4 regions of the Paenibacillus sp. UMB4589-SE434 genome follow, and region 3 is predicted to be linked to each of the others. Evidence: riboswitches for the same ligand, from Rfam matches in the RefSeq annotation. Region 3 holds a riboswitch; each other region holds the start of a gene.
The links. Region 3 has a riboswitch for cyclic di-AMP ahead of QP775_RS09490 (hypothetical protein). Riboswitches for the same ligand answer to the same signal wherever they lie in the genome.

Region 1 (3,119 bases), on a different contig from region 3:
CCATCGGCAGCGGCTTTCCACCGCTATCAAATACACGAGATAAATAGATGCCGACCGGACGTGCCAACACCAATACAATAAGTAATGTAATGCCAATAGACAACCAACCTAAACCTGTCATTTTTGTGTTCCACCTTTCAACTATTTACAAGGAAGTCGTATCCCTAGAATTTCTCTGGCTTTACAAGTGCGTATCCCAGATAGAGAAACAGTGCCCCTACCAGTACGCCAAGCACGATAATCATCTTTGTTCACCTCTATATGCACGAGTCAGCCCGTGCGATGTTCATGGCATTAGCCATGACTAATGATCAACTTCTGTGGAGCACCAGGACAGCACCCCATACGTTACGACGCCTAACAATACAATTAATACAAGCATAATGACATCGAACATATGCCAACTCCTCCTTTGAGCCTTGGTGCTAAGATGTGCTCACCCTTCAGAGACGGTGCTTTACCTTGCAGCATGTTAAAAGACAACACAAAAAGCCGCACGGAAAGAGGATCCCTTTCCGTGCGGCTTCTAAACACGCAGCTAAATAAAACGCAAGCTGCGAATCGCCACAACGAAATAAGGCTGCCTCTATGGACGCTTACGAGGTTAGCTGACGGATTCGGGCGCATGAGTCGCCCTACTGGCCAAAGGCCAAGATTCACCCCTCGCACAGCAGCTTCTCCACTTTCGAAGCACTGTGCTCTAACATTGGGTCCCCCGTTCCCTTCTCAGGGATTCAGCGATGAGCATTGCCCAAAGCTTATCAATTAGTCGAGCCGTTCGAACTGATCGCACCAGAACCTGCTGTAAATAAGTTACTGGTGCAGCTATACGGTTGAACGCTGCTCGCTGTAAATCAATTCGGTCAGCAGAAAGGATACTTGATCCGACTGCGTGTACACAACCATATCCGCGCCTAGCAGGCGGTAAATGGAACGTGGATAATGCTGCTTAGTTATGACCGTAATCGGGTCGTACGTCCATGCTCGGCATTGCTGCAGCAGACGACAAGTCAGCGCAAAGCTTTGCTCGAATACGTATATACGTCCAACTGGTAATAACGGAATCTCGGCTGGTTTGGTCCGAGATGTGTTTACGTGCCAAATGTGCTTGACACCAAGTTTCTCCATTCTTGCCGAACATCTCACATTGTTACTGATGGCTGCCACTGGCAAGCCTGCGCCGCGCAGTTGGCGGACAAAGTCAGCCCCCATCGTGTTCGGAGCGAATACGGTAACGATTCGGTCCGTGTCTTGCATTTCACCATACCTCCTGAAGTCCGTTACTTTCATCATTCGGGTAGAGGTTGGTCAGTATGCGCAAATCGGTCTAGCGCGCCTCTCCTCGGACGCTTACGAGGTTAGCTGTCGGGTTCGGAATCGAAGAGTCGCCCTACCGGTTGCAAAGTGACATCCCCTAACATTTAGCATGGATATAACCTTTACCGGATTCACCCCCTGAACGCAAATCAATCTAATTCAGCCGCAATCGGTTGTTATGACGGATTTGCCTTCTCATTGTGGTTCCCCCGCTCCCGCCTTCCGGCGGAACTCAGCGATGAAGACGCAACGGATATTGTTGTCGTCGATGAACTGAATCTTACGCCTTTTCATGTATGTATGTAAATCAATTCGAACGTTCATATTGTTCCAAGCATGACCAAATGCTGGATATAATCATAATCAATCATCGAAAATCCTATCATTTACTCGTCATATCTTTAATTATCTTCATTCGATTGGATAACAGTAGCATTTTAAAGTAATTTCGATAACAATATGGATTTAATCGCTTTCTTGGCAAAATTTCTGTCATGATTAATCTATTACTCGTGTCCTGTTCAAGCTTCCATTTACAGCTCATAGCTCGCTTTGATGCGTTTGCATAAGGCATGCATAGGCGGGATTTAGACTACACTGCCTTTTCGTATGGCTATATCAGCGCATACACTAAAGCCGCCTGAATCGAGTACGTTCAAGCGGCTGTCTCATGTCATTTTTTGGGATCCGCGGGAACATCAGTAGCCAAAAAGAGTACCCAAAAGCTGATTCATCCGATTGGCATACGTATGCTCACGCAGCGTTCTTTCAAGCCCGCGCAGCGCAATCTCACGCCGTTCTCCTTCATGGTGCAAATAATGCTCCATCTTTGCAAGCAGCTCATCAGGCGATTGGTAGGTCACAATCTCGATACCAGGGGTATAAAAGCTAGCTAGATCACTGCGAATGTCTGTCAATTGCAGTGTGCCGCAGCAAGCAATTTCAAACGTCCTTGGGTTCGGAGAGGAGGCAATAATCTGACTGGAATTGCTGTTCACCGTCTCGTCATCGTGAGATCTGTGCATATTGATGACAATTTTGGTCATGTTGTACATATCAGCTGTTTCTTGCGGAGTCATCCAACGACCAAGATCAATCTTGCCCGTATAGGAGCTAAACTGTGGCAGTCGATCCCACCACAAGCCTGAAAAGTATGCGTTATACTGCATCATTCGATCTATAATCGATTCGAAAAAACGTACTCTGTTCCAGTAGGCTGAACCTATAAAACAAACATCGCGGCGCCCCGGTGTAGGTGTTGTCTTCGGCAAAAAATGGCCTGGATACACCGCAAACGGCAAGTAATGAACACTGGGACAGCCAATAGATTGATAATAGCTGACACTGTTGATTTCTAACGTAAACACATCGCTGTAATGCGGCACGATAGCAGACATCATATCCGTATAATACGGATCGTCCGTCAGCCATACGGCTGTGCGAATGCCTGCTGCCCGCAGTTCATCAAGCTGGCCGATTGGAAGCTCCATGCCATCCAAGGCGATGATAATATCCGGCCTTAAGGAGGCCGCCGAAGCTGCAACGGCATCTCTCGGCCCGATGACCGTCACCTTCCCCACCATCTCCTGAAGCGTGCTGACTAACGCATCATCAATTGGAGAGTATGGGAAGCCCTTGCCTGAGGTAACGTACATGACATGTATAGGTCGATGAGGAATTTGCGGGCGTATGGTCTTCACCAGCATATCCGCACGGCCACGAAGGTATCCATCCTGGTATCCTTCATGCAGACCGCGTAATCGTCCACGCCTGCGAGCAACGGTTATCGATGTCACGCGTCT
Region 2 (3,119 bases), on a different contig from region 3:
TCCTCCCCGCTCGCATGGGTAATGATCGATCCTCTCTATACGATCATGGTAGAGAATCGTCACATTAACAACTATATGCGTGCTCAAATTGAAGAACCGGTGCGCACGCGCGTTAATTGGGTAGCCGTCAAATGGCTGGAAGTGATAACAAACGTATTGGGGTGGTGATGGACATGAAGCTGCATATGCGCGCAGGGTGGGACTGGCTGAAAGACCATTTATACATCTGGATCATCCTATTTCTATATCAGTTATTGTGGGGATTTCTATTATTTCGCTTTATGGATTCCGTCATCATGCCAATACTTCGCCGGTATCCGAGCCCAGCTCCTACGGAGATGAGTTCACAACTCTTCTTATTGGAATCCCAGTTCCAATTAACTAAAACGTCTACCTATACACCGTACCTCTGGATCATAGTCGCTTTTATTGCGGTACGGATGCTGCTCACACCGATCATTCATGCTGGCATCTGCTATTCAATGGCTAATCACCGAACGGAATCGGGATTGACCTTTTTCAGGGGAATCGCAGCAGTGTGGAAACCTTTTGCTTTATTGTATCTTCTGGAAACGGCCTTGATGCTTGCTCCCGCCTATTGGGCCGTCCCTTATCTGGCCGAAGTACTTGCTTCTAATCCAAGCTGGCAGATGCTATTAACTGGTGCTCTTCCTGTTAGTCTCGCTTGGCTGGTTGGAGGTTGGCTGCTTCATCATTTGTTTTTATTTCTGCAATTCGGCGCTGGGTCAGACATGTCGCTGTTGCATGCACTAAAAAACGGCATCGTTCACGTTCTGCCTGTCATTGGATTGTCGCTCCTATTTGTGCTTATCTCACTAGTATGCAGTACATTAGTGACAACCGCTGCCATGTTATGGACCGGCATGACCGCACTCATTTTACAGCAGGCATATCCTGCATTACGCGCATTTTTGAAATTATGGAGTCTTTCTAGCCGTTATCACGCATGGAATCATCGGAAACCGTAAATTTCGGCCTTTCTAAATATTTTTTCGCCAAAAAAACGCTTACTTAAGCCTTTTCTCGAGGTTTAAGCGCGTTTTTTTGGCGTTTCCGGACAAAAAGTGTTTGTCAAAGTAAAAAAGGTCTGCTAAAATAAGGCTTAGATTGTTACAACTTTGTCATGAAAGACACTTAGTTCTTGCAATTTTGTAATCAGAAGTAACGGAATCTGATGTGATCCAATAGGCCAAATTCCCGTACACATCCGGGAAGCGGGGGAACCATTAATACTGGGTGAATTGATCTTGCTTATGCAGAGATCATAGGGAACCTTCAACCGAACCCTCCAGCTAACCTCGCAGGCACGGAAGGAGCTTTTCCAATTGAAGAAGAAGTTGGTCACTGCGGTGGTCGGTCTGAGCTTACTGTTCTCGATCGGAACAGGTAGCGCATTCGCCGCAACGAAGATGGACAACACTATCCAAGATTTGATGGGTATCGACTACAAGTATGGTGGAACTACAACGAAGGGGTTTGACTGCTCTGGATTTGTAAAGTATGTTTTTGACAAATTCGATGTTGAATTGCCTCGTTCGTCTTCTTCCCAGTATGAAGTTGGCGACAAAGTAAAAAAAGACGAACTACGCCCTGGAGACTTGGTATTCTTCAATACTAGTGGCAGCGGAATCTCCCACGTCGGCATTTATGTAGGCAACGGTCAATTCGCCCACGCTTCGACAAGCAAAGGAACACGTGTCGACGATCTGAGCATGGATTATTATGAGAAGCGTTATGTTGGTGCTAAGCGCATTCTCAGCTCGAAGCAATATGATAGCTTTGCTTCTTACGAGAAATAATAGAATATTATACCGAAAGCCCGATGGATTGCCTCATGCAGCCTGTCGGGCTTTTATATTGCACTGTTCTATACACTGTATGCACGCCAAACTGAAACGTGCCAACTAAGAAGCCATGGTCCTGCACAAATTAATACAGGAAAAAGACGACAATTATAAACATAAATCTGTATAAAATGGGTTTACACTTGCCATGTTTCCCTGTTCTTCTGACTGCTATATGGGCATCTAGCTGAAGAGAAGCATGCTAACCATCATTCTCCCTGTCCATTCCCAGGTCCAGCACCCTTATATGATAATTAACACGTGAACCTGAAGATGAATCACGCTTCTTCTCTTGTTGTCCTAATCAGGAACTAGCTCCATCACCGTGATATCGATATACCTGCAATAATTAATTCTCTAACTTCCTAGTCACCACGCCACGCACATTACATATAACGATGGTGCCAACTAGTTTCTACTAGCCTTGAAAAGGGTGATATATCATTTCACTGTAGAGTCACCTTTCGTAAACCCTACTTACTACTTATCCTCAGATTTTGACAATGTAGGATATAACATTACATCCCCGCACTGCGTTTAACCCAAAGAGGCATGCTGGGCGTTCTTCCAACATGCCTCTACATCTTATTCACGACTACCAGCCTAAGTCCTCAAAATCCACGACAACTTAATGTCTCATGTACCACGTAGCTTGTGACTCCATTACTGCTGCTGTTCCCTTAACTTGCTCCCTGTATGTTCAGTATTCAAATGCTCCGAATTCACAACCTTTTTCTTCACTTGTTCCCTCATGTGTTGTTGAGGCCGTGCATGCTTATCGACATGTTTCTCGTGGAACATTTTGCCGTTACGTCCAACTATTTGTCGCAATTCATGACGTATTTGCTCAAATGTCTTGTTTTCGACAACAATACCATATTTCTGTGCAATCGATATAAGCTTCTTCTGCCGAAGCTCTTTTATCTGACTTTGGAGCTGTTCCTGCTCCTTGTTCAGCTGTTTCTTCTCTGTGTGATCTTTCTTATTTAATTGTGCCGACAAATTGCTTGCTTTCGAAGTCGCGGAGCTTGGCAGCAACGCTAGTACTCCGCCCTGTGATTCACTCTTGCGGGAAGAATCCGTGTCATCTCCTGATGCAAATACAACCCGCGCTTCAGGCGACTTCGCAAATGCAGCAGCGGCATGTTCGCTTTGCGCCGCTGCCGGAGAAGCAAGCAGCAGCATCATAGCTGTAGACCAGGCGACCGCCGATGATGTCGTCCATTTCATATTCTCACCTCCTTTCAAACTGCA
Region 3 (3,119 bases):
GGATGAAGCAAGTTGAACAACCAGATCCAGCTTGTTCTCATTCCAAATGATCATCATGTTATAATGGACGAACGAATATTCATCTTGAAAGGGGCTAGCTGATGACCAAAGATACCGCCTTAGTGTTAGGTGCGACAGGGTTAGTAGGCAGCGAGCTTATGGCACGAATTCATGCGTATTATAAACGTGTCATTGTGTTAAGTCGCCGACCTGTCATCGTTCCCTTTCCTAATGTTGAAGTACACACGATAGATTTCGACCGTATGGACCAGTATGCTGCATTATTTCAAGCAGAAGACGTGTTCTGCTGTTTAGGAACTACAATCAAGCAAGCCAAGTCAAAGGAAGCATTTCGTAAGGTAGATTACATTTATCCCTTGCAAGCTGGGAAGCTTTCAGCTGCGGCACAGGTTCGTTCTTTTACAATCATTACAGCGATGGGGTCCAGCTCGAAGTCAGCATTTTTCTACAGTCGTGTCAAAGGGGATTTGGAAACTGGACTGCAAGCACTTCCCTTACGTGCGCTTCATATTGTACGGCCCTCGCTAATTATAGGTGCGCGTCAGGAGTTCCGACTCGGAGAGCGAGCTGCAGCTGCCATCAGTCCCCTCTTATCGCCTATCCTGCGCGGCCCACTATTAAAATATCGCCCGATTCAAGCTTCTATCATAGCAGAAGCAATGCTGTATGCAGCAAGCTCAGGTCTTGGCGGCACGCACATATATCCTTCTGACCAACTGTGCAGCATGGCTGCTCAAATAAATAAATAAGGATGATAAGCACTTCAGTATGCTGCTGTGAACAGGCGCAGCGGAAGTGCTTTTTGACGCGCGTACATCTCATCCAATTTCCCGGCAGTATGCCTTCGTCCATCTTTTTATTTCTCGTATGCCTTCGAGCAGCCTTCCGTCGCTGAACACGAAATATGCAACCTATCGATAGCTGCAGCAAGCACGGCGTAATTCGGATAAATATATTCAATCGTTGCTATAATCCATCCCCTATCGTTCAAAATCACCTTTAATTCGTCCTTATCGGTCTTTTATCGTTATACACCCCTGCTGCCACGCGCTATGATAGACAACATGAAGCATCGCTTCATTCTTTCAATCGCTGAGTGCTCTAGTTACAGAGCAGCGGGGGAACCATTCAGGGTCCACGATCCTACATTGGGGTGAATCCGGTAGTCTCTACTGGTAGGGCGACTCCATCGCCCGAATCCGTCAGCTAACCTCGTAAGCGTTACAGGAGAGACTTGCAGATAGCTGCTCTTGTTACAGACCACCTATTTGCATCATGACAAAGTCTGGAGGGATGAAGATGGACGAAATCCATACATCAGCACACACCATTAACCGCATTGAATTGTATCAATTAGCTAGTATGTCACGCTTGTCCGCAATTGAAACTGATACACAATGCAGGACCGCATTGCCGATCATGATTATTTTAAAAGTAGTAAGTGGGGAAGCTCAAGGCTGGGGAAAAGTTACCCTGATGCCTGATGATTCTCATTTTGATCTTCAGCGCTGGGCGCGACAATTAGAACGGTTAAAGGGCAAATCAGCAATAGGTGCTTTGCTGCTGTTGGAGCAAATGAGAACTTCATGGTGTGAGGAGAAGGTACAGTTAACCGAGCTAGCACTAGCGAATCTGTTGCAGCATTCATCCTATCGTTATTGTCCGCAGCAAAGCATGCTTATCACCCACTGCCAAGCCTATTACGGAACCATCTAAAGCAGCAAAAATGAATCTTTAAAATGTCTACTAGCAGATTCACGCATCAGCAGGACTGAAGCCCATAGCCGCAGTCCTGCAACTGTTATTTTAAATGACAGCGTCTTCCTATGGCTTATCCGGCTGCCCTGCATATTCCTCATACGCTACACTCGCCAGCAGTTCGTCCCACACCTCATCATTCAGCTGCTCTGTGTCTATAGAAACAACACACACATGTTCCAAGTTCCAATCTATCTCTACGATTCCAAGATGATCCCCATGTAAAACAAGCAAAATATGAAATTGATGTCTGACATAACTACGCAGCTGCCTTTCAAGCTCGACAACTTCCTCATACGTCCCATCAATACGAATAAATAACAACCATGGTAATACCGCTGTTTTCTCCAAAAAGCGCTGTATTCGGCGATCGTACATCGCTTTAACCTCGGGATAGGATACCAGATGCTCAGGTGAATTGAAGTCTTTCGGGTAATCATGAACAGAATAAATATCGTATACACGATCCCGTAACATAAGACATCGATCACCTTGGTCATAACCTGTAAATTCAAGGTTGTCTAGTTCCATATATCCTGCGAATCGATTGCGCAGCAACAAGTTAACGTTCGATAGGTGTACGGAGCGATTCCAATCTAGCATGCCTCCGAACTTTCTTAATCCGAGTCGATGCAACTGAATAGCTACTAAACATTTTCTCCCCATACTATATATTGCATGATAAGATCGTGCTAATTGTTCCCTCTTCATCGTCGTCACCTCTTGTCTCAATCCGTATACTATACTGTATGACGGCTTGGCTAAAAGGTACGGACTTCCGTCTCATTTGCTTTATTAACGGTCTCGAAGCGTCTGTGTTAATCGTTCCATACACCGCTCGAAAGAACGAAGCTCACTGCTGGTAAACTCTCCTTTTAACTCCATATAAATAGCTTCATGTATCTTGGCCTGCGTTTCATAGGCGATTCGCCCCTTGTCTGTTAAAGACACAAGAACAATTCGAGCGTCTGACGGATGTGTATTACGGACGACAAGCTCCTTTCGTTCCAAACGAACCATCATTTGCGAGACGGCTCCCTTCGTAACGCACAGCCGGTCAGATAACTCACCCATTGCCACACCTTCATGTTCCCCAATTGCTTCAATAGTATGAACTTCGCTGAGGGATAAATCGTTTAGATCTCCGAAAGACTTCGGATATCGCTCCAATCGTCGCAGTTGTAATATCAGCCGTCCAATAGCAAGATGTTCAGTCATAGTAACCACCTTTCCAGCCAAATAAATAATATGATGTTCTCTGCTTAGAAAATGGGGGGTGCCTCTTCCGCTTGGTTCATCCCTTTTACCTGCTGATGGGCATGATCTCACTATCTATGCTC
Region 4 (3,119 bases), on a different contig from region 3:
AAATTAGGCGACACAAGGTGATGCGCCACCCTTATTCCCATATCCCGCTCTGGGTAAATCACGCGATCTACGCCCAATCTTTCCAGAACACGTCCATGCAGCTCGCTTAACGCTTTGGCCACCACTTTCTTGACCCCAAGCTCCTTCACCTGGATACTGATCAAAATACTAGTCTGAATGTCATCACCGATCGCAACAATGACGCAATCAAAATTACGAATGCCCAAGGAACGCAGCACTTCTTCATCAGCAGCATCCGCTACAACCGCATGGGTCATCTCGGAACTCAGTTCGTCAATGATTTCTTCATCCTTGTCAATACCAAGAACCTGATGCCCTAACTTCATTAATTCTTTTGCCAGACTGGAACCGAAGCGTCCCATTCCAATTACCGCAAACTGCTGAGCGTCCATAATAGATGTTATCCCCTTCATCCTTGCTTACTATATATCTATATATTCCAACTAAACATAATCCTCATGCTTACGCCGTACTCTTAACCTATCGTTATTTTACCTTCCGGGTGGCGATACAATTCACGTTCTGCCTTCGGTCCAAGCGCATACGCAAGCGTAATTGGTCCGAGTCGTCCTGCAAACATCGTAAGGGCAATTAACAATTTCCCTACATCCGACAGACTAGTTGTGATTCCCATCGTGAGTCCGACCGTACCAAATGCCGATGTTGTCTCGAACAAGATGGCAAGAAATTGCCGATCTTCTGTCGTAGACAATATCATAGACACGAAGAGAACCAGCCCCAGTGCCAGCAAGGTTAATGTAACTGCTTTGAAAATACGGTCTTTAGCCAGACGGCAGCGGAACATAACGATGTCTTCCTTGCCGCGCATCATCGCAAAGACGGCACCAATCAAGATCGTGAACGTAGTCGTCTTGATACCGCCCCCTGTTGATCCTGGAGATGCACCGATAAACATCAGAATGACCATAAAGAACTGAGATGCCTGTCTCATAGCACCAATATCAACCGTATTCGCCCCCGCAGTACGCGGACTGACCGACTGGAAGAACGATGCCCATATTTTCTGCCAACCATTCAGTTGACCGTACGTATGAGGATTCGTAAACTCAAATATAAATAGGACAACAGCTCCAAACACAATTAAAAAGCTGGTCATGGATAATACAACTTTGGTATGCAGAGACAATCGACGTGTACGACGGAAATCCATCACATCAGACATGACTATAAAACCAATACCACCCGATACGATCAAAAACATGGATACAAAGTTAATAATCGGGTCCCCTACGTAACTTGTTAAGCTGGAGAAAGGACCGCTAACTTGGCCGAACAAGTCAAAACCTGCGTTGTTAAAGAACGAGATGGCATGAAAAATACCGAAATACAATGCCTGCCCGAATGGCAGATCGAACGACCATCTTAACGTAAACAGCACAGCGGCAGAACCCTCAATGACAAAAGCATAAAGCAGTACTTTGCGGATTAGTCGTACAATACCTTCCATCGAGCCTTGATTCAGCGATTCCTGGAGGATCAGCCGTTCTTTTAATGAAATTCTCTTCTTAAATGCCATAGCAAACAGCGTCGCCATCGTCATAAACCCTAGACCGCCAACCTGGATTAAACTAATAATGACGATTTGACCAAACATCGTAAAGTGTGTGCCTGTGTCAACAACCACAAGACCTGTTACGCAAGTGGCAGAGGTAGCTGTAAATAAGGCGTCGATAAACGGCAACGGTGTGCCGTCGGCATTGGATATTGGCAGCATGAGCAACAGTGCGCCAATCAAAACAATGAAGGCAAATCCAATGACCAAGGTGCGTGAAGGGGTTAGCCTCCGCAGGTTGTTACGCTTAACAGTCTTCAAGGATGCTTTTCACCTCATACGTAAAATGGCACGAAAAAAAGCACTGGAGACCCCAATGCTTATCGCTGGTATCCTGACGTTTACGCCTACGAGGTTAGCTGACGGATTCGGGCACGTCAAGGTCGCCCTATTCAAGTGGCTTGCAGCACACTCAAAATTCACCCCAAAATTCGGTTCCCCCGCTTTCGTCGCATGACGAAACTCGGCTGTATTCAATTCATAACGAGATTATATACGTTTCCTATGTTCTTCACAAAGTCTTGAAAGGAGCAAATACACGAGAAAACGCCCGAAAACATCATTATATAACGCTTACATTCACTTCTTTTCTCGTAATACATCGGCGCAAGGCCCTTTTTCTTGACGTTGCTTGTTCATTTCGATAATGTGGGAAGGAACAACTGTCTTTATCGTATTTCAAATTTAAGATTGAAGGGGGATTCCCTTGAAATTTACATACAATTCTACTGCTGGCAACCAAAGATATGGGCAGGGTGCATCCAGGGCGCTCATTGGCGCAGCAGTTGCGGGATTCTTATTATTCTTAGTCATTCAAGTTATCATTCCATTTTTGTCCAGTTCAAATACAGAGCAGCTTACTCCTATGTTAACCAAAGATGAAGCTATCCGCCGCGCGGAAGTCGCTTACACCTCGGCTATATTTTCAGCAACGCCCAGTTTCTCTAACACGAGCAAAGGCTCATCCATTCCATCATCCGCTCAATTCAAAAAAGGTGCCATATATTATACCAATGATCTCCTGTCTGGCTACTTAAGTAAATATGAGCTGCATACTGCGTATAATCGTTGGGAAAAGGCAGCGCCATATGATATTTATCGGGTCTTTTTCGACAAAGAAGCCCCCCTACAACACAAGCGTGAGCTCGTGACAATCGACATCCATATGCGCACTGGACAGATCGTCGGCTATCAACAAGTGTTGTCCGATACCATTGATGCCGACAATAGCTCCACTACATCCGAAGTGGAACAACCTAATCCAGATCGGGCTTACATGTTAGCCCATTCAGATGAAGCTGTACTACAGCTTGGCTACACACCTGCACAGCTTGCCCGCAAATCCGAGCAATTATCGAATGAAATTCGCTATACTGTCAAGAATGGGCAGGTCGGCGATGCCAAACTGGAAGTTGTTGTGTGGTGGCAAAATGGCAAGATCAGCCAGGCTCAATCCATTTGGACATTACCTGAAGCTTATACACAGCTTATGCAGGAGCAAAAGAGCACTGCTGAGCAGATCTCC

Region 1: linked by a shared signal. The riboswitch ahead of QP775_RS22575 (hypothetical protein) and the one ahead of QP775_RS09490 (hypothetical protein) in region 3 are both predicted to bind cyclic di-AMP.
Region 2: linked by a shared signal. The riboswitch ahead of QP775_RS24570 (C40 family peptidase) and the one ahead of QP775_RS09490 (hypothetical protein) in region 3 are both predicted to bind cyclic di-AMP.
Region 4: linked by a shared signal. The riboswitch ahead of QP775_RS24195 (TrkH family potassium uptake protein) and the one ahead of QP775_RS09490 (hypothetical protein) in region 3 are both predicted to bind cyclic di-AMP.

What each region holds. Positions count from the first base shown of each region.
Region 1 is NZ_JASOYK010000009.1:31,888-35,006, reverse strand. Features, by position in the region: gene kdpA (potassium-transporting ATPase subunit KdpA) at 1-121, opposite strand, end outside; gene kdpF (K(+)-transporting ATPase subunit F) at 165-245, opposite strand; cyclic di-AMP (ydaO/yuaA leader) riboswitch at 580-750, opposite strand; gene QP775_RS22575 (hypothetical protein) at 826-1,257, opposite strand; cyclic di-AMP (ydaO/yuaA leader) riboswitch at 1,332-1,565, opposite strand; gene QP775_RS22570 (CgeB family protein) at 2,016-3,113, opposite strand.
Region 2 is NZ_JASOYK010000012.1:33,723-36,841, forward strand. Features, by position in the region: gene QP775_RS24560 (M1 family metallopeptidase) at 1-168, shown strand, start outside; gene QP775_RS24565 (carbamoyl transferase) at 174-989, shown strand; cyclic di-AMP (ydaO/yuaA leader) riboswitch at 1,199-1,342, shown strand; gene QP775_RS24570 (C40 family peptidase) at 1,347-1,820, shown strand; gene QP775_RS24575 (hypothetical protein) at 2,529-3,095, opposite strand.
Region 3 is NZ_JASOYK010000001.1:2,258,897-2,262,015, forward strand. Features, by position in the region: gene QP775_RS09480 (hypothetical protein) at 1-57, opposite strand, end outside; gene QP775_RS09485 (NAD-dependent epimerase/dehydratase family protein) at 102-770, shown strand; cyclic di-AMP (ydaO/yuaA leader) riboswitch at 1,102-1,257, shown strand; gene QP775_RS09490 (hypothetical protein) at 1,321-1,737, shown strand; gene QP775_RS09495 (DUF1796 family putative cysteine peptidase) at 1,846-2,490, opposite strand; gene QP775_RS09500 (MarR family winged helix-turn-helix transcriptional regulator) at 2,575-2,997, opposite strand; gene QP775_RS09505 (GNAT family N-acetyltransferase) at 3,083-3,119, opposite strand, start outside.
Region 4 is NZ_JASOYK010000011.1:41,099-44,217, reverse strand. Features, by position in the region: gene QP775_RS24200 (potassium channel family protein) at 1-413, opposite strand, end outside; gene QP775_RS24195 (TrkH family potassium uptake protein) at 497-1,855, opposite strand; cyclic di-AMP (ydaO/yuaA leader) riboswitch at 1,924-2,073, opposite strand; gene QP775_RS24190 (CPBP family intramembrane glutamic endopeptidase) at 2,301-3,119, shown strand, end outside.